Linked DNA regions of Cytobacillus luteolus. The main gene of each other region encodes a partner of the protein of the gene in region 2 in a complex. Links are inferred from orthologs where the notes say so. Each region holds a gene or a part of one and is shown on either strand. Other genes may lie near its edges. The genes, in order: secG and secY.

The links.
Region 1: the proteins of secY (region 2) and secG are in contact, whole or in part, in a crystal structure (PDB 5AWW), measured with the Thermus thermophilus proteins. The link is inferred for Cytobacillus luteolus from one-to-one orthologs. Residues at the interface, in WP_096411648.1 of Thermus thermophilus: Leu14, Gln16, Arg17, Phe20, Ile34, Pro35, Pro37, Ile72, Arg108, Arg109, Asn112, Gln113, Arg116, Ile117, Ile120, Pro145, Gly146, Trp147, Phe152, Phe155, Val156, Val159, Thr160, Val162, Ala163, Gly164, Ala166, Leu167, Trp170, Glu173; in WP_223903268.1 of Thermus thermophilus: Tyr5, Ile9, Tyr12, Leu13, Ala16, Leu19, Val20, Val23, Leu24, Gln26, Glu27, Pro28, Gln30, Gly31, Ala32, Asp34, Leu35, Met36, Gly37, Gly38, Ser39, Ala40, Asp41, Leu42, Phe43, Ala45, Arg46, Val48, Tyr53, Thr56.

Annotation. Positions count from the first base shown.
Region 1 is NZ_JAGGKM010000005.1:370,257-386,481, forward strand. The notes cover bases 7,682-10,462. They hold secG (preprotein translocase subunit SecG), read left to right. Parts: upstream 7,682-8,844; coding sequence 8,845-9,081; downstream 9,082-10,462. Other genes in these bases: eno (phosphopyruvate hydratase), read left to right, coding at 7,682-8,398; J2Z26_RS16320 (hypothetical protein), read right to left, coding at 8,443-8,586; J2Z26_RS16330 (alpha/beta hydrolase), read left to right, coding at 9,385-10,125; rnr (ribonuclease R), read left to right, coding at 10,137-10,462. In the rest of the region: rpoN (RNA polymerase factor sigma-54), read left to right, coding at 1-784; J2Z26_RS16285 (glutaredoxin family protein), read left to right, coding at 824-1,060; J2Z26_RS16290 (sugar-binding transcriptional regulator), read left to right, coding at 1,204-2,229; gap (type I glyceraldehyde-3-phosphate dehydrogenase), read left to right, coding at 2,270-3,277; J2Z26_RS16300 (phosphoglycerate kinase), read left to right, coding at 3,581-4,765; tpiA (triose-phosphate isomerase), read left to right, coding at 4,797-5,558; gpmI (2,3-bisphosphoglycerate-independent phosphoglycerate mutase), read left to right, coding at 5,551-7,086; more of eno, read left to right, coding at 7,109-7,681; more of rnr, read left to right, coding at 10,463-12,464; cysE (serine O-acetyltransferase), read right to left, coding at 12,507-13,160; J2Z26_RS16345 (LOG family protein), read left to right, coding at 13,350-13,928; J2Z26_RS16350 (hypothetical protein), read right to left, coding at 14,008-14,505; J2Z26_RS16355 (hypothetical protein), read right to left, coding at 14,505-14,963; SsrA-binding protein SmpB, read left to right, coding at 15,216-15,683. UniProt on the Bacillus subtilis protein: Involved in protein export. Participates in an early event of protein translocation.
Region 2 is NZ_JAGGKM010000011.1:38,185-47,182, reverse strand. Bases 510-3,407 are described here. They hold secY (preprotein translocase subunit SecY), read right to left. Parts: upstream 2,656-3,407; coding sequence 1,363-2,655; downstream 510-1,362. Other genes in these bases: rpsE (30S ribosomal protein S5), read right to left, coding at 3,328-3,407; rpmD (50S ribosomal protein L30), read right to left, coding at 3,126-3,314; rplO (50S ribosomal protein L15), read right to left, coding at 2,655-3,095; J2Z26_RS21020 (adenylate kinase), read right to left, coding at 650-1,303; map (type I methionyl aminopeptidase), read right to left, coding at 510-653. Also shown: more of map, read right to left, coding at 1-509; more of rpsE, read right to left, coding at 3,408-3,828; rplR (50S ribosomal protein L18), read right to left, coding at 3,850-4,212; rplF (50S ribosomal protein L6), read right to left, coding at 4,245-4,781; rpsH (30S ribosomal protein S8), read right to left, coding at 4,812-5,210; J2Z26_RS20980 (type Z 30S ribosomal protein S14), read right to left, coding at 5,242-5,427; rplE (50S ribosomal protein L5), read right to left, coding at 5,441-5,980; rplX (50S ribosomal protein L24), read right to left, coding at 6,002-6,313; rplN (50S ribosomal protein L14), read right to left, coding at 6,353-6,721; rpsQ (30S ribosomal protein S17), read right to left, coding at 6,764-7,027; rpmC (50S ribosomal protein L29), read right to left, coding at 7,049-7,255; rplP (50S ribosomal protein L16), read right to left, coding at 7,248-7,679; rpsC (30S ribosomal protein S3), read right to left, coding at 7,682-8,338; rplV (50S ribosomal protein L22), read right to left, coding at 8,342-8,683; rpsS (30S ribosomal protein S19), read right to left, coding at 8,702-8,980. UniProt on the Bacillus subtilis protein: The central subunit of the protein translocation channel SecYEG. Consists of two halves formed by TMs 1-5 and 6-10.

The DNA.
Region 1 (16,225 bases), on a different replicon or contig from region 2:
AATTAGTAATCATTTTGACTTATTCGCCTCCAAATCATGGAGAGAGCTTTCGAAGCAAACTTCTTATGATTTAAAAACAATCCAGGAGGTTAGTGATCTTATCGTTACACTGAACCCTCGTCCGGGTAATGCCTTTTATGACGGGAAACAAGATTACATTACTCCTGATCTTTCTGTCACTGTAGAAAATGGGAATATTGAAATTAACTTACATGATGAGTTGTTACCTAAGGTCTCACTTAATCTCCAGTATTATAACTCGCTGGAAACAGTAAACGATGCACAAGCCCGTTCGTACTTAAAAGAAAAGGCACAACAATGTCAATGGATTATAAAAAGTCTAGAGCAACGAAAACAGACAATCTTACATGTTATGAATGAAATTATTCAAAGACAACCTGATTATTTTTTAAAAGGGACTACCTATTTAAGACCCCTTACGATGAAGGAAGTTGCTGACGCGATCGATGTACATGAATCAACTGTTAGTCGTACATGTCGTGATAAGTATGTTCAGACTCCTTATGGCGTAGTGGAAATGAAGTCTTTTTTTAGTAGTGCAATCCAAACAGCCAATTCAGGTGAAGAAACATCTTCAGCAGGGGTTAAGGAAATGATTGAAAAAATCGTTTCAGAAGAAGATAAAAAGAAACCATTATCCGACCAGAAAATTGTGGAAATATTAAAAGATGAGCATAACATAGTGGTTTCAAGACGAACCATTGCAAAATATCGTGATCAACTTGGGATTCTATCCTCTTCACAAAGAAAAAGATATGATTAATGTTAGGATGTGTTTCACTTGGAAAAAACAAAAATCATCATGTATTCAAAACTAGATTGTCCTCTTTGTATGAAAGCAAAAGTAGTTCTTGAGAAATTAGGGGAAGAATTTCCTATAACAATTGAAGAAGTTGATATATATCAGGATGATGTCCTGTTAGAGAAATATCAAATCATGATTCCAGTCGTTGAAATTGATGGTGAAGAGATTACTTATGGAATTGTCGATAAAGATTCAATAAGAAAGCGTTTACTTGATAAAACGCCTATTGAATAACGTTTTTACTACTGATAGAATATACTTGTAAAGATAGAAATCATTGATGAAGTAGCCTTCAGTGATTTTTTTTACGACTAGTGGGACATAATATGTCATATAGGGACATAAAATGTCCCGTCTGGTAAAAAGGGGAAATTTCAGTGAAGTCAATTCTTGAGATTCAAAGTAAATTGTTACCTGATTTACTTGAAGTTATGCAGAAGCGTTACAATATCCTGAAATACATACGGTTGATGCAACCTATTGGAAGAAGAAGCTTATCTACAAGTCTTGAACTTACTGAACGAATTCTTCGGGCCGAAGTTCAATTTTTGAAAGATCAAGACCTTATCGATATAGGTTCATCCGGTATGAGTCTAACAGAAGAAGGAACGATTTTGTTTCTTCAACTAGAGGAATTGATGAAAGAAGTATCTGGTTTAAAAGTTTTGGAATCAAAACTGAAGAAAAAATTAAAACTAAGAGATGTTATCGTTGTTTCAGGAGATAGTGATGTTTTCCCTTGGGTAAAAAAAGAAATGGGAAGAGCTACTATTACAAGGATGAAGGAGTACCTAACAGATAGAAATATCATTGCTGTAACAGGTGGAACAACCCTTGCTGCTGTAGCTGAGATGATGACTGCCGATTTTAAAAATCGCGATATGCTCTTCGTGCCAGCCCGTGGTGGTTTAGGTGAACATGTTGAAAATCAAGCAAATACAATCTGCGCAAAAATGGCAGAGAAGGCAGTAGGTAATTACCGACTTTTACATGTACCAGATGTTGTAAGTCCTGATGCCTATCAATCTTTTGTAGCAGAACCCTCTATCCAAGATGTCCTTGATCTAATTAAGTCCTCAAGTATTGTTGTTCATGGTATTGGAGATGCTATAACAATGGCAGAACGTAGAAAAACCTCTCCAGAGGATGTACAGAAAATCATAGCGTCACATGGAGTTGCCGAGGCATTTGGTTATTATTTTAACCAAGAGGGTATTGTTGTTCATAAGGTTCAAACGATTGGTATTCAGCTTGAGCATTTAGACAAAATTGAACATGTTATTGCGGTTGCGGGTGGTGCTTCAAAGGCTAAGGCAATTGAATCATACATGAAGCAAGCGCCTCATTCCATTTTAATTACAGATGAAGGTGCTGCCAATCAATTGGTAGAATCACATACTTAAAATTATTAATGTTTAGTCAACTAAAGGAGGAAATTTTAAAATGGCAATTAAAGTAGGTATTAACGGTTTTGGTCGTATTGGTCGTATCGTATTTCGTGCAGCTTTAAACAACCCAAACATTGATGTTGTGGCTGTAAATGATTTAACCGATGCTAACATGCTTGCACATCTATTAAAATATGATACAGTTCACGGCAAACTTGATGCTGAAGTATCTGTTAATGGCACAAACCTAGTGGTAAATGGGAAAGAAATTTTAGTTAAAGCAGAACGTGATCCAGCTTTATTAGGTTGGGGAGACCTTGGTGTTGATGTAGTTATTGAATCAACTGGTCGTTTTACAAAGCGTTCAGATGCAGCTAAACATTTAGAAGCTGGTGCTAAAAAGGTAATCATCTCAGCTCCTGCGTCAGATGAAGATATCACAATTGTAATGGGTGTAAACCATGAAAATTATGATGCAGCTAACCATCACGTTATCTCGAATGCATCTTGTACTACAAACTGTTTAGCACCATTTGCAAAGGTACTTAATGATAAATTCGGTATTAAACGTGGAATGATGACAACTGTTCACTCATACACAAATGACCAACAAATTCTAGATTTACCACATAAAGACTATCGTCGTGCTCGTGCCGCTGCAGAAAATATTATCCCAACTTCAACTGGGGCAGCAAAAGCAGTTTCATTAGTTCTTCCAGAATTAAAAGGAAAACTAAATGGTGGAGCAATGCGTGTACCAACTCCTAACGTTTCATTAGTTGACCTTGTTGCTGAGCTTAACACAGATGTTACAGCTGAAGATGTGAATGCAGCATTTAAAGCAGCTTCTGAAAATGAGTTAAAAGGAATCCTTTACTATAGCGAAGAGCCATTAGTATCAAGTGACTACAACGGTAGCCCAGCTTCTTCAACAATCGATGCATTATCTACAATGGTAATGGAAGGAAGCATGGTTAAAGTTATTTCTTGGTATGATAACGAAAGTGGATATTCTCACCGTGTAGTTGACCTTGTTGACTATATCGCTTCAAAAGGTTTATAAGATCGTTCTTCTGTCGAAAAATAGCCTTGGATTTTCTTGGTATATTAACCAAACTAATACTATAATAGATGTTGGTGTTAAACAAAGGGGAGAGGGGCAGATACCCCTCTCCTATTTTTAAGTATTAGAGGTTGTTCAAAAAGTCCGGGAAAAATAACTGTCGAATTTCTTCGTCAGCTTGCTCCTCCACTCCTCACGTATTATAAGCATACGCTCTGGTGCTCGGAGGCTGCACTTCCTCGAACTTCTCGGCTCTTTTTGTCCTCCTTCTTGAACAAACAATATGGAAACGGAGGGTATTAAATGAACAAAAAATCGGTTAGAGATATCGAAGTAAATGGAAAACGAGTATTTTGCCGTGTTGATTTTAATGTTCCGATGAAAGATGGCGCAGTTTCAGATGATACAAGAATCCGCGCAGCACTTCCTACCATTCAGTTTTTAACTGAAAAAGGCGCGAAGGTAATATTAGCTAGTCATCTAGGACGTCCCAAGGGTGAGGTTGTTGAGGAAATGCGCTTAACAGCAGTGGCTGGACGTTTAAGTGAACTGTTAGGAAAAGAAGTACATAAAACAGATGAAGCGTATGGGGATTCGGTAAAACAGAAGATTGAGGAATTGAATCAAGGTGATGTTTTACTACTTGAAAATGTACGTTTTTATCCTGGAGAAGAAAAGAACGATTCAGAATTAGCAAAGTCTTTTGCAGAGTTAGCAGATATTTATGTAAACGATGCCTTTGGTGCAGCACACCGAGCTCATGCATCAACAGAAGGAATTGCGAATTACCTACCAGCTGTATCAGGTTTATTAATGGAAAAAGAACTTGAGGTATTAGGTAAAGCTCTATCAAACCCAGATAGACCATTTACAGCAATCATTGGTGGAGCAAAGGTTAAAGATAAAATCGGAGTGATCGAAAACCTACTAGAAAAAGTTGATAACTTAATTATCGGTGGTGGACTAGCTTATACATTTGTAAAAGCACAAGGCCATGAAGTAGGTAAGTCACTTCTAGAGGAAGATAAAGTTGATTTAGCAAGGTCCTTTATGGAAAAAGCAAAAGAAAAAGGCGTTAAATTCTACATGCCGGTTGATGCTGTCGTTGCAGATGACTTTTCAAATGATGCAAATACAAAAGTAGTTGCAATCGATTCGATTCCATTTGATTGGGAAGCCTTGGATATTGGACCTGAAACTAGCAAATTATATAGTGATGTGATTGCTAACTCTAAACTAGTTATTTGGAACGGACCAATGGGCGTGTTTGAACTAGAAGCATTTGCAAATGGTACGAAGTCTGTAGCACAAGCACTTGCTAATGCAGAAAATACATACACCGTCATAGGTGGTGGAGATTCTGCAGCAGCTGTTGAGAAATTTAATTATGCAGAAAAAATGGACCACATCTCAACAGGCGGAGGAGCATCCCTAGAATTCATGGAAGGCAAAGCACTTCCAGGAGTGGTTGCTTTAAACGATCGCTAATTTTTAAAAAACGAAATGAGAGAGGTGTAGCATGAGGAAGCCAATTATCGCAGGAAACTGGAAAATGCACAAAGTTCTTTCAGAAGCTACTTCATTTGTTGATGAGGTAAAAGGTCTTATTCCATCATCACAAGTTGTAGATTCAGTCGTATGTGCACCTTCACTATTTTTAGCACAATTAGTATTAAGCGCAAAAGGTACAGAATTAAAAATCGGTGCTCAAACTATGCACTTTGAAGAAAGTGGCGCGTTTACAGGCGAAGTAAGCCCTGTTGCCTTAAAGGATGTAGGAGTAAGCTACGTAATTATCGGGCATTCTGAGCGCCGTGAAATGTTTGCAGAAACAGATGAAACAGTAAACAAGAAAACACTTGCAGCTTTCCAGCATGGGTTAACACCGATTGTTTGTTGTGGTGAAACATTAGAACAACGTGAAGCAGGACAAACAAATGAAATTGTGGGCTCACAAATTCAAAAGGCACTAACTGGCTTAACTGAAGAGCAAGCCAAAAATGTCGTAATTGCTTATGAACCAATTTGGGCAATAGGCACAGGTAAGTCATCTTCTGCAGAAGAAGCAAACGAGACGTGTGGTTACATCCGTAAAATTGTAGCTGAGCAATTCTCAAGCGCTGTAGCTGATGATGTTCGTATTCAGTATGGTGGAAGTGTTAAACCAACGAATATTAAAGAATATCTATCTCAACCACATATCGATGGTGCATTAGTTGGTGGTGCAAGCTTAGAGGCTGCGAGTTTCCTACAATTGTTGGAGGCAGGTAATAATGAGTAATAAGCCAGTTGCTCTCATTATTTTAGATGGATTTGCGCTACGTGAAGAAACAAAGGGAAATGCTGTAACCCATGCAAATAAGCCAAACTTTGACCGTTACTGGAATCAATATCCTCATGCTTCATTAGTTGCTAGCGGGGAAGCTGTTGGTTTACCAGAAGGACAAATGGGGAATTCAGAGGTTGGGCATTTAAATATTGGTGCTGGACGAGTGGTTTACCAAAGTTTAACGAGAGTAAATGTTGCGATTCGTGAAGGTGAATTTGAACAAAATGAAACATTCCTTCAGGCAATGACTCATACTAAAGAGAAAAACTCCAACCTTCATGTATTCGGCTTGTTATCTGACGGAGGTGTACATAGTCATATTCAGCATCTATATGCATTGTTAAAGCTAGCAGCTGCTGAAGGTGTAAAAAATGTGTATGTACACGGATTTCTAGATGGTAGGGATGTTGGACCTCAAACAGCGAAACAATATGTTGAAGAATTGAATGAAGAGATGAGAAAAATAGGTGTTGGTGAAATTGCTACGATATCTGGTCGATACTACTCGATGGACCGTGATAAGCGCTGGGAACGTGTTGAAAAAGCATACCGAGCGATGGTGTATGGTGAAGGACCAACGTATCAAAGTGCACTAGAATGTGTCAACGATTCCTATGAAAATGGCATCTATGATGAATTCGTTTTACCATCTGTTATTTTAAAACAAGATGGTTCACCAGTTGCTACGATCCAGGATAATGACGCTGTTATTTTCTATAACTTCCGTCCTGACCGTGCGATTCAAATCTCGAATACATTTACGAACGAAGATTTTAGGTCATTTGAACGTGGAGAGAAACATCCTAAGGATTTAAATTTTGTGTGCCTAACCCACTTTAGTGAGACCGTTCAAGGTTATGTAGCATTCAAACCAACGAATTTGGATAATACACTTGGTGAAGTTTTAGCCCAAAATGGATTAAAGCAGCTACGAATTGCAGAGACTGAAAAGTATCCGCATGTAACTTTCTTTATGAGCGGAGGGCGCGAAGCGGAGTTTCCTGGAGAAGAGAGAATATTAATTGACTCTCCAAAGGTTGCAACGTATGACTTGCAACCTGAAATGAGTGCATATGAAGTGAAGGATGCTCTTTTAAAAGAAATAAAAGCAGATAAGCATGACGCAATCATCTTAAACTTTGCAAACCCAGATATGGTTGGACATTCAGGAATGTTGGAACCTACAGTTAAAGCAATCGAAGTAGTAGATGAATGCTTAGGTCAGATTGTAGATGCTATCATTGCTAAAGGTGGAACGGCAATTATTACTGCTGACCATGGCAACGCAGATGAAGTGATCACGTTAGAAGGAACTCCAATGACAGCTCATACGACCAATCCTGTTCCAGTTATCGTTACGCAAGATGGAATCGAATTACGTCAGGATGGCATATTGGGAGATTTAGCTCCGACTGTTTTGGATTTATTAAAAGTTAGTAAGCCTTTAGAAATGACAGGCATAAGTTTAATTAAAAATTAATTTACATAAGGAGAGATTATTCATGTCAATTATTGTTGATGTATATGCTCGCGAAGTATTAGATTCACGTGGGAACCCAACTGTTGAAGTAGAAGTTTATACAGAGTCAGGTGCATTTGGTCGTGCGATCGTTCCAAGTGGTGCTTCTACTGGTGAACACGAAGCAGTAGAATTACGTGATGGTGATAAAAGCCGTTATTTAGGAAAAGGTGTACTAAATGCAGTACATAATGTAAATGAAAAGATTGCTCCAGAAATTGTTGGCTTTGACGTAACAGAGCAAGTGGCAATCGACAGAGCGTTAATCGAGCTTGATGGCACTCCAAACAAAGGAAACCTTGGTGCAAATGCAATCCTAGGTGTATCAATGGCTGTTGCACATGCTGCTGCTGATTTCTTAGAAATTCCATTATACCAATACCTAGGCGGATTCAATTCTAAAACTCTTCCAACTCCAATGATGAACATCATCAATGGTGGAGAGCATGCTGATAACAACGTGGACATCCAAGAATTCATGGTAATGCCTGTAGGAGCTGAGTCTTTTAAAGAAGCTTTACGTATGGGAACTGAAATTTTCCACGCTTTAAAAGCTGTTTTAAAAGAAAAAGGATTAAACACAGCTGTTGGTGATGAGGGTGGATTCGCTCCAAACTTAGGTTCAAATGAAGAAGCTCTTCAAACAATTATGACTGCAATTGAAAAAGCAGGCTACAAACCAGGTGAGCAAGTGAAGCTTGCAATGGATGCTGCATCTTCTGAGTTCTATAACAGAGAAGACGGCAAATACCACTTAAAAGGTGAAGGCAAAGTATTCACTTCAGAAGAAATGGTATCTTTCTACGAAGATCTTGTAAACAAATACCCAATCATCTCAATCGAAGATGGTTTAGATGAAAATGACTGGGAAGGTCATAAATTACTAACTGAGCGTATTGGTAATCGCGTTCAATTAGTAGGTGACGACTTATTCGTTACAAACACTGAGAAGTTAAGCCAAGGTATTGAAAAAGGAATTGCTAACTCAATTCTAATCAAAGTGAACCAAATTGGTACATTAACTGAAACATTTGATGCAATTGAAATGGCGAAGCGTGCAGGCTATACAGCAGTTATCTCTCACCGTTCAGGTGAAACAGAAGACAACACAATTGCTGATATCGCTGTTGCAACAAACGCTGGTCAAATCAAAACAGGTGCACCATCTCGTACAGACCGTGTAGCTAAATACAACCAATTACTACGTATCGAAGATCAACTAGCGAACACAGCACAATACGCTGGAGCAAAAGCGTTTTATAACTTAAAATAATAAAAAAACTGGTATCAAGGCTCTTGTCCTTGATACCAGTTTTTTTAATAAACTCCTTTTTCATTCTTACTCCTCTTACTCTTTGCCTCTTTTTCATGTCCTTTTACTTTCGGTTCATTTTCACCTAAGTAGATGCGCTGATATTTCTTTGAAGTTTCAAGTAACTCGTCATAATTCTCATTAATCATGTTTGTTCACCCCCCTCATAATTTGCTCAGAAAGTAAGAGAACAAAGATGGTAGTTTAACCCACTACAGACCGAGCACCGGACTGATTCCATGATGCGAAAAATACCTGTGAATGAAAGCTATTGTCCACAAACCTAATTTGTGGTACATTTAAACTACTGCTAAATGTGTTTAGGAAACAATTTTATTCTTATTCACGGTGATTACCCACGCCTTGGGTTTTCACAAGCCCATGTCTTATCAGGAGGTGTTGACTTAATGCTACACACATTACTTATTACATTACTTGTTATTGTAAGTATTGGTTTAATTGTATCTGTTTTACTTCAATCAGGGAAAAGTGCTGGTCTTTCTGGAGCGATTTCAGGTGGAGCTGAACAACTATTTGGTAAACAAAAGGCTCGTGGTCTTGATGCAGTTTTACAAAAAGCTACGATTGTTCTATCAGTACTATTCTTTGTACTAACAATTGCAGTTTCATATGTAGGTTTATAATTACCGGATATTACTTTAAAAGGGTCTGACCACATTGTAGGTCTGGCCCTTTTTTATGTAATTAGAGGGTATTTTTCAAACGTTTGTTTAAAAATAGAAGGAATTCAATCAAACGTTTGTTTAAAAAAAGGCGAAATTTAATTAAACGTTTGTTTGAATTTACGATTTTTACTCACTATTTATAGAGGAATCATAAGAAAGTCCAAATGCCGGCTTTTTCAAAGATCAGATTCCTCTTAATTGCATCGAATAAAAGCATATGATAATAATGAAACTATACTATCACGAAGGAGTAATCGTTTTATGAAAAGAGTAGTACCGAAGCCTTTCTTTTTTGAAGGAGGAGATAAGGCGGTCTTGCTTTTGCACGGGTTTACCGGAAACTCGGCTGATGTTCGAATGTTAGGTCGTTTTCTAGAAGGAAAAGGATATACATGTCATGCGCCTCAATACAAAGGACATGGCGTACCACCAGAAGAACTTGTCCATACAGGTCCTGAAGATTGGTGGCAGGATGTTATGGGTGGCTATGAATTTTTAAAAGAAAAAGGGTATGAAAATATCGCGGCAGTTGGATTGTCTCTAGGTGGGGTATTTTCCTTAAAATTGGGTTACACTGTACCTATAAAGGGAATTGTACCAATGTGTGCACCTATGTATATCAAAAGTGAAGAGGTTATGTATAACGGAATTCTAGATTATGCGAGAGAATACAAAAAATATGAAGGTAAATCACCTGAAGAAATTGAAACTGAAATGATTGAATTTCAAAAAACACCAATGAATACATTGAAAGCCCTACAAGAGCTAATCTCTGATGTTCGTAATCATGTAGACCATATTTATTCACCAACGTTTGTTGTACAGTCAAGACATGATCATATGATTAATACGGATAGTGCTAATATAATTTATAACGAAGTTGAGTCAGATCAGAAATTGATCAATTGGTATGAGGAATCAGGTCATGTTATTACTCTTGATAAAGAGCGTGAACAATTACATGAAGATGTATTTCAATTTTTAGAATCACTAGACTGGTAAGGAGGGATAGAATGGATCAAGAAATTAGGCAGCATATAGATAAGCTACTTTCTTTTATGAAAGAAGAGGCATACAAGCCATTAACTGTTCAAGAATTAGAAGAGGCATTTGGTATTCAAGATTCGTCAGAGTTTAAAGAGTTTGTTAAAGCACTAGTTGTAATGGAAGAAAAGGGGTACGTCGTTAGAACGAGAAGCAATCGTTATGGACTACCTGAAAAAATGAATCTTGTCCGTGGGAAGTTAACTGGACATGCTAAAGGGTTTGCTTTTGTTATACCTGAAGATAAAACAATGGATGATGTGTTTGTACCACCACCTGATATGAACAATGCCATGCATGGTGATATAGTACTCGTTCGAATTAACACTGAGGCTTCGGGCGCACGTAAAGAGGGAACCATTGTTAGAATCATTGAACGTGGTGTAACAGAAATTGTAGGAACGTATACTGAGAGTAGAAACTTTGGGTTTGTAATTCCAGATGACAAGAAGATTGCCAATGATATTTTTATTCCAAAGGAAGCTACAAATGGTGCAGCAGAGGGGCATAAGGTAGTTGTAAAGCTAACAACTTACCCTGAAGGCCGAATGAGTGCTGAGGGTGAAGTAATCCAAATTCTTGGTCATAAAAATGACCCGGGTGTAGATATCATTTCTGTTATACATAAGCACGGTTTACCTCAGGAATTCCCGAAAGAGGCATTAGATCAAGCAATAAGTGTACCTGATACAATTAATGAGGCTGAAATTAAAAACCGAAAAGACCTCCGTGACCAAGTCATTGTTACCATTGACGGAGCAGATGCGAAGGACTTAGATGATGCTGTTACTGTTACAAAACTGGAAAACGGTAACTATAAATTAGGTGTTCATATTGCTGACGTTACTCATTATGTTACTGAGGGCTCTCCGATTGACAAAGAAGCGAGTGACCGTGGAACGAGCATTTACTTAGTTGACCGAGTAATTCCGATGATTCCTCACCGTCTATCGAATGGGATTTGTTCATTAAATCCGCAAGTTGATCGATTAACACTATCTTGTGATATGGAAATTAATAGTGAAGGTGCCGTTGTAAAACATGAAATCTTCCAAAGTGTGATTAAAACGACAGAACGTATGACTTATTCAGATGTGAACAAAATTCTTGTTGATAAGGATGAAGAAGTCAGAGGTCGTTATGATTCACTCGTTCCGATGTTTGAGGAAATGGAAGTACTCGCTCAAATCCTTCGTGAAAAAAGGATGAAGCGTGGTGCAATTGATTTTGATTTTAAAGAAGCTAAAGTACTAGTAGATGACGAAGGAAAGCCAACAGAAGTTGTACTTCGTGAGCGTTCAGTGGCAGAAAAGCTGATTGAAGAATTCATGTTAGCTGCTAATGAAACAGTAGCTGAGCATTTCCATTGGATGAATGTTCCGTTCATTTACCGTATCCATGAAGATCCTAATGAAGAGAAACTAAGAAGGTTCTTAGAGTTTATTACGAACTTTGGTTATGTTGTTAAAGGAACTGGGAACTCGATTCATCCGCGTGCTTTACAGGAAATTATTGAATCTGTTCAAGGGCAACCAGAAGAAATGGTTGTATCAACCATTATGCTTCGTTCGATGAAGCAGGCAAAATATGATCCTGAGAGCTTAGGTCACTTTGGATTATCAACAGATTACTATACACATTTCACATCACCAATTCGACGTTACCCAGACTTAATTGTCCACCGTTTGATTAGAACGTACTTAATCAATGGCGAAATTGATAGTGGTACACAGGCGAAATGGAAAGATAAATTAGCAGGTATCGCTGAGCACTCTTCTAATATGGAGCGTCGTGCAGTTGAGGCAGAGCGTGAAACAGATAGCATGAAGAAAGCAGAATACATGCTTGATAAAATTGGTGAAGAATATGATGGGATTATTAGCTCTGTAACAAACTTCGGAATGTTCGTTGAGCTTCCGAATACGATTGAAGGGCTAGTACATGTTAGTTATTTAACGGATGACTACTATCGTTATGATGAGCGTCATTTAGCGATGATTGGTGAACGAACTGGAAATGTATTTAGAATCGGAGACGAAATTACCGTTCGTGTTGTAAATGTTAATAAAGATGAGCGTTCCATTGATTTTGAAGTAGTGGGCATGAAAGGGTCACGCCGTCCACTTTCAAAAGAAGCTCCGAAGGTTATTAGAGCGGATAGAGGACCAAGTCGCCGTAAAAAGACAGACACCAAGACTTCTGAAAAACAAGGTGATCCAAATAAACCACCAAAGAAGAAGAAAAAGTTTTATGATAATGTACCAAAGCAAAAGAGTAGAAAGCGTAAACGCAAGTAAAGATTAACCCCTTAGGAAAATACCTAAGGGGTTTCTGTTTAGTTACATCACTCTTTTTATCTTCTGACTAGACTGCTGATGTTGTAAAAGTATTTTCTCAAGTTCAAGCTCAATTCCTGTCAGTTGATCGCCAATTGGATCCGGTAGATTGCAATGGTTTAAATCTTTTTGGACTTTGATACCATTTTGGATAACGACACGTCCAGGTATGCCGACAACGGTTGAGTTAGAAGGTACTTCATGTAGTACGACTGAACCAGCTCCAATTTTTGAGTTTTCACCTACTGTGATTGAACCAAGAACTTTGGCGCCAGAAGCAATTAGAACATTGTCCATAATAGTTGGATGTCTCTTTCCTTTTTCCTTCCCTGTGCCTCCGAGTGTAACACCTTGATAAATGGTAACATCATTTCCTATTTCACAGGTTTCCCCAATAACAACACCCATTCCATGATCGATAAAGAAACGCTTGCCGATTTTAGCTCCTGGATGAATTTCAATACCGGTAAAGAAACGAGAAATTTGAGAAATTAATCGTGCTATAAAGTAAAACCTCTTTCTATAAAATTTATGAGCAATACGGTGAGACCAAATAGCATGTATACCAGAATAGGTTAGTATCACTTCTAAAACACTTTTAGCAGAGGGGTCTTGCTCGAACACCATATTTATATCCTCTTTCATGGTTATTAACATCTATTTCTTCCTCCTAAAAACCTTTTTGGTTAATTGTTCTATATTTATAGAACTTATTTATATTTTTCATTATATTAAAACCGGAAATAAAATCAATAATTTTGCTTACTTAAATTAAAAGTAGTTTATTGTTCATGTTAATCAGGATATACTCTACCTAACAACAACTACTAAAAAGGACGGAGAATTGTGGTGAAACCCTTAAAGAAAATTTGTATATTTTGTGGATCGAGTTTTGGAAATTCCTCTATCTATCAAGAAAAGGTTAATGAATTAGGGACAATTTTAGCAAAAAGAAACGTAGAGTTAGTCTATGGCGGTGGAAATGTTGGTTTAATGGGGGAAATTTCTCGATCGGTTCTTGCTCATGGAGGACGTGTAACTGGGGTTATCCCAGAAGTTATTTATCAAAATGTTGAACATATTGAGCTTACGGAGCTATTTGTAGTTAAAGATATGCATGAGAGGAAAGCGAAGATGTATGATCTTTCTGATGGGTTTATAGCGTTACCAGGCGGCATTGGAACACTAGAGGAATTGGCTGAAGTGATGACATGGTATCAAATTGGATACCATCAAAAACCAATTGGAATTTATAATGTAAATGGTTTTTATGATGGTCTTCTTGACACGTTTAAGCACATGATTAATGAAGGTTTTCTAAAGAAAGAGTATATAGATTCACTTGTAATCTCGGATGATCCAGATTCACTCCTTGAGAAAATGTCGAATCAAGAGATGAACTCCATTAATAAATGGACAAAGTAAGCGGGTAACAGTTGCCTAATGCAAACAGTAAAACATGTATAGGGAGTCGCCTGTCAAACGATATCTAGAAAGGTATTTTTTACTCCCTTATATATTCATAAAAATAAACCAAAACTGTTTGAACTAATAGATAAATTGGTATGGAATAGGTAAGTTGATATCCTGATTTATAGGTAAACACATCAAACTTAACATTAATCCACTCAAACAGTATTCCAGCTAACGTCCAAAGTGCGATATAGAAGATTGTTTTTATCCCATTAATATCCCATTTAACATAATAATAGATAAACAAGTATCCAAATGGACCATATACTAAATAAGCAAATAAATCCATCACGGTATACTTTGGTCCATCCATAATATCATAAAAGTCAAAAGGGGCTGCCCCAATTGTGCTATCAAATAGACTTGCAAATAAAATTCCGATAAAGATTAATAAGAAGCTCACAAAACGATTTGAAAACAATTTAGGCAGTATTAAAATAACACCATAAAATACAACTACTGCAGCAATAATAAAGAAATCGTTTCTACCAAAACTATTTTCTACAAAAGGTATTGCATTGGCTATCATCACGTCCACCCTATCTTTTTAAACAATCTCAGACAACCATAAGATAATAGTAAAAGACCAAACAGATAGCATATTGTAAAGAAAAAGTTCCAGGTTTTATAGCTAATAATTTCAAGTTTTAAGTTTAGAGCTTCAAGAACCATTAATATACCCAGTGATAGTAATAAAGCGATTATCTGCCCTTTTCCTACATCCCTTTTAAAAATCTTATTTAAACAGTAGGAAACAAGTAGTGGATTTAGAAAACTTCTATGTAGTATATAACTACTGTATCTAACTAGTTCGTGTGAGATACTGACAAGATTAAATGTCTCTGAAACAAGTAAATAACTATGAGTATTCACTGTAGACACCAGCATAAAGACAAACATGATTTCTCTATTTCCAATCACCTTTTTATCAACTATTACTAAACCTAATACAAACCACATTATTACTATATAGATCACCAAAGACATAATAAACCACCTAGTTTGGTTTTTTATAATATGTATTTATTCATGCTTATTTATTCTTCTAAATTAAAGTATGTTTTCAATTAGACTGTACTTACTTTAGCTAATTAATATGGAAAAGGCACGCTTTGGGGTGCATTAGAGATACATTTTATTTTAAAAATTTAGTTACAACGGTAGGTTTGGAACCCGTCATTTGAAATAAGAGGTTATTTTTGTTAAAATGATAGGTACCGTTTGTAAGGGGGAAGTGCGATGCCAAAAGGGACAGGAAAGGTCATTGCTCAAAACAAAAAAGCGAATCATGATTTTTTTATTGAGGAAACATATGAAACAGGGATTGTTCTACAAGGGACTGAAATTAAGTCGCTAAGAGCAGGTCGTGCGAACATGAAGGATTCCTATGCAAAGGTGCAAAATGGTGAAGTGTTCCTACACAACATGCATATCAGCCCTTATGAGCAAGGTAACCGTTACAATCACGATCCACTTCGTACACGTAAATTGTTGCTTCATAAACGTGAAATCAGTAAACTAATTGGATATACAAAAGAAACTGGTTATACATTAGTTCCTTTAAAAATCTACCTGAAAAATGGGTATGCAAAGCTTTTGCTTGGCCTTGGTAAAGGTAAAAAGCAATACGATAAACGTGAGGATCTTAAGCAAAAAGAGGCTAAGCGAGATATCGAGAGAGCATTCCGAGACCGTATGAAGGAATAGCTTACAGTTATTTACAATTGAAATCATAAGAGAGTATGTTATAATAACGTTGTAAGGTAATTGAATAGCGACGAGTAAGAGTTATTCACTGAGGACATTGATCCTCTTATCCGATACACCCTTTTATATATGGGGACGCTACGGATTCGACAGGGGTAGTTCGAGCTTGGGTTGCGAGTCGAGGGGATCGGCCTCGTTAAAACGTCAACGCCTATAACTGGCAAAGAAAACAACAACTTCGCTTTAGCTGCTTAATAACAGTCTATAGCGGTTCCTCCCTCCATCGCCCATGTGGTAGGATCAGGGACTCACTCTAAGTGGGCTACGCCGGAGTTCACCGTCTGAGGACAAAGGAAGAGAACAACCAGACTAGCTGCTCGGAAGCCTGTCGATAGGCTGAAGGGTTAGCGAAATGCTAATATATCGACTACACTCGTAGATGCTTAAGTGCCGATGCTTTTGGACGTGGGTTCGATTAGTTATTAGTCGCCTTATGTGGTAACACATAAGTGAAAATTCGGCTTTATCGGTGAAACCTAAGT
Region 2 (8,998 bases):
CAGTTATCAGCTAACGTTTTCACGTATCGACTACCTGCATTCACCATTGGTTCGATTGCAAGCACCATCCCTGGCTTTAGCCTTGGTCCTTTATTAGGAGGACCGTAATGAGGGATTTGAGGGTCTTCATGCAAGTCTTGCCCAACACCATGCCCAACATACTCTCGTACGATCGAAAAGTTGTGAGACTCAACATAGTCCTGAATTGCATGAGAGATATTCGAAAGCCTCTCACCAGGCTTTGCTTGATCTAAACCTTTGAATAGTGATTCCTCGGTAACCTTTAGAAGTTTTTGGTTTTCCTCTGATATAGTACCAACTGCATATGTCCAAGCAGAATCTCCATGGTAACCATTATACTTCGCACCTATGTCGATACTAATGATATCACCATCTCGAAGTATTCTATCACCTGGTATCCCGTGTACTAATTCTTCGTTTACAGAAGCGCAGATGCTTCCGCGAAAACCATTATACCCTTTAAAGGAAGGAAGTGCATCAGCTTTGAGAATAAACTTCTCAGCGATTGCATCCAATTCTTTTGTACTAATACCTGGTGTAATATGTTTTTGCAGTTCTTGATGTGTTAGAGCAACGATTTTGCCAGCTTCACGCATGATCTCTATCTCACGTGGAGTCTTACAAATAATCATTCACCCGAACCTCCAAGTAGTGCTTTTATATCAGCAAATACCTCATCAATATGTTGCTGACCATTAATATTACGAAGATACCCTTTAGCATTATAAAAATCAAGAAGTGGCTTAGTTTGTTCTAAGTTAACCTCAAGTCTATTACCTACAGTCTCAGCATTATCATCTGGACGCTGATATAGCTCTCCTCCACATTTGTCACAAACCCCATCTTGTGCAGGTGGGTTAAAAACTAAGTGGTAAGTAGATCCACAGCTTTTACAAATCCTACGGCCTGTAAGACGATCCATAAGAATGCTTTGGTCAACATCTATGTTAATTACATAGTCAATTGTCTTTCCTAATTCGGAAAGCATTCCTTCTAATGCATCAGCTTGAGCAACAGTTCGAGGGAAACCATCAAGTAAAAAGCCTTTTTCACAGTCATCTTTACTTAATCGTTCACGAACAATACCGATTGTCACTTCATCTGGAACCAAGTTTCCTTGATCCATAAATGATTTTGCTTTTATTCCAAGTGGTGTTCCTTCTTTAATCGCAGCACGGAACATGTCACCCGTTGAGATATGAGGGATTGAATAGCTATCAACAATTCGCTCTGCCTGAGTGCCTTTACCAGCACCAGGTAGTCCCATCAATACTAGGTTCATATTTGTTCCCCCTCAGTCTCTTATATTCAGGTTCTGGGAATTAAATTCCCAGTACCATATTATTTAATAAAGCCTTTGTAGTGGCGCTTTACAAGCTGACTTTCAAGCTGTTTCATTGTTTCAAGTGCAACACCAACAACGATTAGCAAACTTGTTCCACCAATTTGTGCTGAAGGTGGTAGGCCAGCAAAGTTTATAAAGAATACAGGAAGGACTGAAATTACTGATAAGAAGATCGCACCAACAAATGTAAGTCTATATAGAATACGAGTTACATATTCCTGTGTATTCTTTCCTGGACGGATGCCGGGAATATATCCACCTTGCTTCTTTAAATTCTCTGCCATTTGTTCTGGATTTACCTGAACGAATGTATAGAAATAAGTGAAAGCAATAATTAGTGCAACATATAAAATCATTCCAACCGGTTGTGAATAATCGAATGTTCTTTGAATCCATAATGTTACATCATTTTGACCAAAAAACGAAGCGATAGTTGGTGGAGTAATGATAAATGAAATAGCAAAGATTACTGGAATTACTCCTGCTGCATTAACTTTTAGCGGTAAGTGTGTTGAATGTCCACCAACTGGACTATTCGCAACTAAACGCTTTGCATACTGAATCGGGATTTTACGTAATGCTTGTTGAATGAAGATTACACCAACCACGATTGCAATAACAGCTAATAAAAGTAAAACAACAGTAACAATACGTAAGAATAGAGCATCTCCTGCATCGCCAAACTGCTGTGCATAGATTTGATTTACTGTCGTAGGAATAGCAGCTACGATCCCCGCGAAGATAATGATTGAAATACCATTACCTACTCCTTTAGCAGTAATCTGTTCTCCTAACCACATTAAAAATGCAGTTCCACCAGTTAAAACTGTAGCGATTAATAGATAAGTACCTACTCCTGGGTTTTCAATCAATTGACCGCCAGCCATATTGTTGAATCCATAAGACATACCAAGTGCTTGGATAAAACCTAGCACAATTGTACCGTAACGAGTAAATTGAGCCAATTTACGACGACCTACTTCACCTTGCTTTGACCACTCAGTGAACTTTGGTACAACATCCATTTGTAACAACTGCACGATAATGGATGCTGTAATGTAAGGCATAATCCCCATTGCTAGGATAGAGAAGTTATAAAGTGCTCCCCCACCAAACGTATTTAAGATACCAAACACATTTAATTCATCACTAGCTTTTAGGACATCTGGATTTACACTAGGAACAGGTATGAATGTACCAATTCGAAATATAACTAACATTAAAAGAGTGAAAATGATCTTATTTCTGATATCACTTACGCGCATAAAATTGGAGATTGTCTGAAACATTAGATCACCTCAGCCTTACCGCCTGCTGCTTCGATTGCTTCTTTAGCGGCAGATGAGAATTTATGAGCTCTCACTGTAAGCTTCTTTTCAACAGCACCTTTAGCAAGGACTTTAACACCTGAGTTTAACTTGCTGATTACACCGGTCTCTAATAAAAGTTCAGGTGTAACTTCAGTGCCGTCTTCAAAGCGGTTTAACGTTTCAAGGTTTACAATAGCAAAGTCTTTACGACTGATGTTTGTGAAACCACGTTTAGGAAGACGTTGGAATAAAGGTGTTTGACCACCCTCAAATCCTGGGCGAACTCCTCCGCCAGAACGAGCGTTTTGACCTTTATGACCTTTACCAGATGTTTTCCCGTTACCAGAACCTGTACCACGACCTACTCGGTTACGAGTTTTACGTGAACCTTCTGCTGGTTTTAATTCATGAAGTTTCATTTGGGCACCTCCTTATTGATAAAGATTCGATTATTGTTCTGTAACTGTAACTGTAACTAGATGAGAAACTTTATTAATCATACCGCGAATCGCAGCATTGTCCTCGTGCACTACAGTTTGATGCATCTTTTTCAAGCCAAGTGTGCGAACAGTTACACGTTGATCTTCAGGACGACCTATTACACTACGAGTGAGGGTAATTGCTAATTTGTTTGCCATTTTATTTCCCTCCTTATCCTAACAGTTCTTCAACTGATTTACCACGTAACTTAGCTACATCTTCAGCACGCTTCAATTGGTTAAGACCATTAATAGTAGCACGCACCATATTGATAGGTGTGTTTGTACCTAGAGATTTAGATAAAATGTCATTAACACCAGCTAATTCAAGTACTGCACGCACTGGACCACCAGCGATAACCCCAGTACCCTCTGAAGCAGGCTTAAGTAGTATGTTACCTGCACCAAATTGTCCGATAACTTGGTGTGGAATTGTTGTTCCAACCATTGGTACAGTGATCAAGTTTTTCTTAGCATCTTCAATAGCTTTGCGGATAGCTTCTGGTACTTCTTGTGCTTTACCAGTACCCATTCCGACATGGCCGTTCTTATCGCCAACAACGACTAATGCAGCAAAGCGGAAACGACGTCCACCTTTTACTACTTTAGCAACACGGTTGACAGTAACAACGCGCTCTTCAAGTTCTAATTTGTTTGGATCTACGCGACGCATGTTATGTCCCTCCTTTTTTGATTAAAATTCTAGACCAGCTTCACGAGCAGCGTCAGCTAAAGCTTTAATACGTCCATGATATAGGTATCCTCCACGGTCGAATACTACCGTTTTAACACCTTTTTCTTGAGCACGCTTAGCAACTAGCTCACCAACTTTAACTGCAGAATCCATGTTTGCCGAAGATTCTAAGCTAAGTTCTTTATCTAAAGTCGAAGCACTAGCAATCGTTACTGAATTTAAATCATCGATTACTTGAGCATAAATGTGTTGATTTGAACGGTACACATTTAAACGAGGGCGTGTAGCAGTTCCTGATAATTTTGAACGAACACGTGCATGTCTTTTCTTACGAACTGCATTTTTATCAGGTTTCGTAATCATCTACGTCACTCCTTTCTTTTTTCTAAGCGGTATTACTTAGCAGTTTTACCTTCTTTACGACGAACTTTTTCACCTTCGTAACGGATACCTTTTCCTTTATAAGGCTCAGGTGGTCTTACATCACGAATATTAGCAGCAAGTGCACCAACACGTTCTTTATCGATACCTTTAACGATGATCTTAGTGTTAGCTGGTACATCTACTTCAACTCCAGCTTCAGGAGTAATTTCAACAGGATGAGAGTAACCAACGTTAAGAACTAGTTTGTTTCCTGATTTAGAAGCACGGTAACCGACACCCACTAATTCAAGACCTCTTTCATAACCTTTTGCTACACCTTCAACCATGTTTCCTAGAATACTACGAGTTGTACCATGAAGTGCACGATGCTCTTTATTATCAGTAGGACGAGTAACGCTAAGAACGTTATCTTCCACATTAATAGTCATATCAGGGTGGAAAGTACGAGTAAGTTCGCCTTTCGGACCTTTCACAGTAACAGTGTTATCATTCATTGTAACAGTAACACCAGTTGGGATTTCTAAAAGTTTTTTACCAACACGTGACATCTATTACACCTCCATTCATTTAAAAACTTATTACCAAACGTAACCTAGTACTTCTCCACCAGCTTGTTTTTGACGAGCTTCTTTGTCAGTGAAAACACCTTGTGAAGTTGAAATAATCGCAATTCCTAAACCGTTTAATACACGTGGTACTTCATCAGCTTTCGCATATACGCGAAGACCAGGCTTACTAATACGTTTTAATCCTGTGATTACACGCTCATTATTTGCACCATATTTCAAGAAAATACGGATGATTCCTTGCTTGTTATCTTCTACATACTCAACATCACGAACGAATCCTTCACGCTTTAAAATTTCAGCGATTTCTCTCTTAATTTTTGAAGCTGGGATTTCTAATTTCTCGTGACGTACCATGTTCGCATTACGGATGCGAGTTAGCATATCTGCAATAGGATCTGTCATGACCATTGTAATTTTACCTCCTTCCCATTATCGGGTTTTACCAACTTGCTTTTTTAACACCAGGAATTTGACCCTTATAAGCTAGTTCACGGAAACAAATACGACAAAGTTTAAATTTGCGTAATACTGAATGAGGACGTCCGCAACGCTCACATCGAGTGTACTCTTGTACTTTAAATTTCTGAACGCGTTTTTGTTTCGCAATCATAGATTTTTTAGCCACGATATCGCCTCCTTTACTTTTGGAACGGCATTCCGAATTGAGTTAATAACTCACGAGCTTCTTCATCTGATTTAGCAGTTGTTACAATAACGATATCCATACCACGAACTTTAGATACTTTATCGTAATCAATCTCAGGGAAGATTAATTGTTCTTTAACACCAAGTGTATAGTTACCACGGCCATCAAAAGATTTCTTAGAAATACCACGGAAGTCACGTACACGTGGAAGAGAAACTGAAATTAGTTTATCTATGAATTGATACATACGCTCACCGCGTAATGTAACTTTAGCACCGATAGGCATACCTTCACGTAAGCGGAAACCTGCGATAGATTTCTTAGCTTTTGTTACTACAGGCTTTTGACCAGTAATTGTAGCTAATTCCTCAACAGCTGTATCTAATGCTTTTGAATTAGCAACCGCATCACCAATACCCATGTTGATAACGATCTTTTCTAGTTTAGGAACTTCCATAACTGAAGAATAGTTAAACTTGCTCATTAAAGCAGGTGTAATGTCATTCTGAAATTTTTCTTTTAGGCGGTTCATTTCAGTACCTCCTTTCTTCTACTATTTATCTAATAATTCACCAGATTTTTTTGCAACACGTACCTTTTTGCCATCTTCTACTTTAAATCCAACTCTTGTAGGAGTTCCTGATTTAGGATCTAATGGCATTACATTTGATACATGGATAGCTGCTTCTTTATTAATGATTCCACCTTGTGGGTTTGCTTGTGATGGTTTAGAGTGTTTTTTAACAATGTTCACACCTTCAACAAGTACACGGTCTTTCTTTGGGTAAGCCTCAAGGATTACACCTTGTTTACCTTTATCTTTTCCAGAGATAACTTGAACTTTATCACCTTTTTTTACATGCATCTAACTCGCACCTCCTTAAAAGGCATTTCTTTAATTGATTTATAATACTTCCGGAGCTAATGAAACGATTTTCATAAAGTTATTGTCACGTAATTCACGTGCTACAGGTCCGAAGATACGAGTTCCACGTGGACCCTTGTCATCACGGATAATTACGCAAGCATTTTCATCAAAACGAATATATGATCCATCATTACGACGTACTCCGCGTTTTGTACGAACAATTACCGCTTTAACTACGTCACCTTTTTTAACAACGCCTCCTGGTGTTGCTTGTTTTACTGTACAAACAATAACATCACCAATATTTGCTGTCTTACGACCTGAACCACCTAGAACTTTAATTGTAAGAACTTCACGAGCTCCAGAGTTGTCAGCTACTTTTAAACGAGTTTCTTGTTGAATCATTATGAAACCTCCCTTCGGATTTGTGATTTATCCGAACATATATTAGATAATAACTGCTTTTTCTACAACTTCAATTAAACGGAAGCGTTTTGTTGCAGATAACGGACGAGTCTCCATAATTTTTACGATATCGCCAGTTTTTGCTTCGTTATTCTCATCATGAGCTTTGAATTTTTTAGAATACTTTACGCGCTTCCCGTAAAGTGAATGTTTCTTATAGGTTTCTACAAGAACTGTGACTGTCTTATCCATCTTGTCAGACACGACACGACCAGTATAGACTTTGCGTTGGTTGCGTTCACTCATTTAGCAAACCCTCCTCTCTGGTTAACGATTATTAACGCCGATCTCTCTCTCACGGATAACAGTTTTCATACGAGCGATCGATTTACGAACTTCACGAATACGAGCTGTGTTCTCAAGCTGACCAGTAGCTAACTGGAAGCGTAGGTTGAATAGCTCTTCTTTTAAAGATTTAACTTTTTGTTCAATTTCGGCAGTGGTTAATTCACGAATTTCTTTTGGATTACTCATTTGATTCACCACCAATTTCTTCACGTTTTACAAACTTAGTTTTGATTGGTAGCTTATGAGATGCTAAACGAAGTGCCTCTCTTGCTACTTCTTCAGATACACCTGAAATTTCAAACATTATTTTACCCGGTTTTACAACAGCTACCCATCCTTCAGGCGCCCCTTTACCGGATCCCATACGTACCTCTAAAGGTTTTGCTGTGTACGGCTTAGAAGGGAAAATTTTAATCCATACTTTACCGCCACGTTTCATATAACGAGTCATTGCGATACGAGCTGCCTCAATCTGACGGTTCGTAATCCATGATGCTTCAAGTGCTTGAATACCATATTCACCGAAGTGAACCTCAGTACCACCTTTAGCATTACCACGCATTTTCCCGCGGTGTTCTCTACGATACTTAACGCGTTTTGGCATTAACATAATTAATTTCCTCCTTCCTCAGTTTTCTTTCTCGTAGGAAGGACCTCTCCACGATAAATCCAAACTTTAACTCCGATTTTACCGTATGTTGTATCTGCCTCTGCAGTGCCATAGTCAATATCAGCACGAAGTGTATGAAGAGGAACTGTTCCTTCACTATAATGTTCAGAACGAGCGATATCTGCACCGCCTAGACGACCAGAAACCATTGTTTTAATTCCTTTTGCACCAGCGCGCATTGCACGTTGGATAACTTGCTTTTGTGCACGACGGAAAGATACACGGTTTTCTAATTGACGAGCGATGTTTTCAGCAACAAGAATTGCTTCCATATCTGCTCTTTTGATTTCAAGAATATTGATGTGTACACGTTTACCAGTTAATTGGTTTAACGCTTTACGAAGTGCTTCAACCTCTGTACCACCTTTACCAATTACCATACCTGGTTTAGCAGTGTGAACAGTTACGTTTACACGGTTAGCAGCACGTTCGATTTCTATTTTAGATACTGAAGCATCATGTAGACGCTTAGCGATATACTCACGAATCTTAAGGTCTTCATGTAATAAGTCTGCATAATCTTTGCCTGCGTACCATTTTGATTCCCAATCACGGATAACTCCGATACGCAAACCTATAGGATTAACTTTTTGACCCACTGATTATCCCTCCTTCTTTTCTGATACCACGATTGTAATGTGGCTAGTACGTTTGTTAATTTGTGAAGCACGACCCATTGCACGTGGACGGAAACGTTTCAATGTTGGACCTTCATTAACAAAAGCATCTGTAATTACTAGGTTATTAGCGTCCATTTCGTAGTTATGTTCTGCATTTGCAATTGCAGAGTTAAGTACTTTCTCTACAATTGGAGAAGCAGCCTTAGGCGTATGGCGTAGGATCGCCACTGCCTCACCTACTTGCTTACCTCGAATTAAATCTATCACTAAACGTGCTTTACGAGGAGCAATACGAACTGTGTTTGCAACAGCTTTAGCTTGCATAATAAATGCCTCCTCTCATTAGCGTCTTGTTTTCTTATCGTCATTTGCGTGGCCTTTATACGTACGGGTAGGTGCGAATTCACCTAGTTTGTGACCAACCATATCTTCCGTAACATATACTGGTACATGCTTACGACCATCATAAACAGCAATTGTGTGACCAATAAATTGAGGGAAAATCGTTGAACGACGAGACCAAGTTTTGATAACTTGTTTCTTTTCAGTTTCATTCATTTTCTCAACTTTAACCATTAAATGATCATCAACAAAAGGTCCTTTTTTTAAGCTGCGACCCATATGTGAACCTCCCTTCGT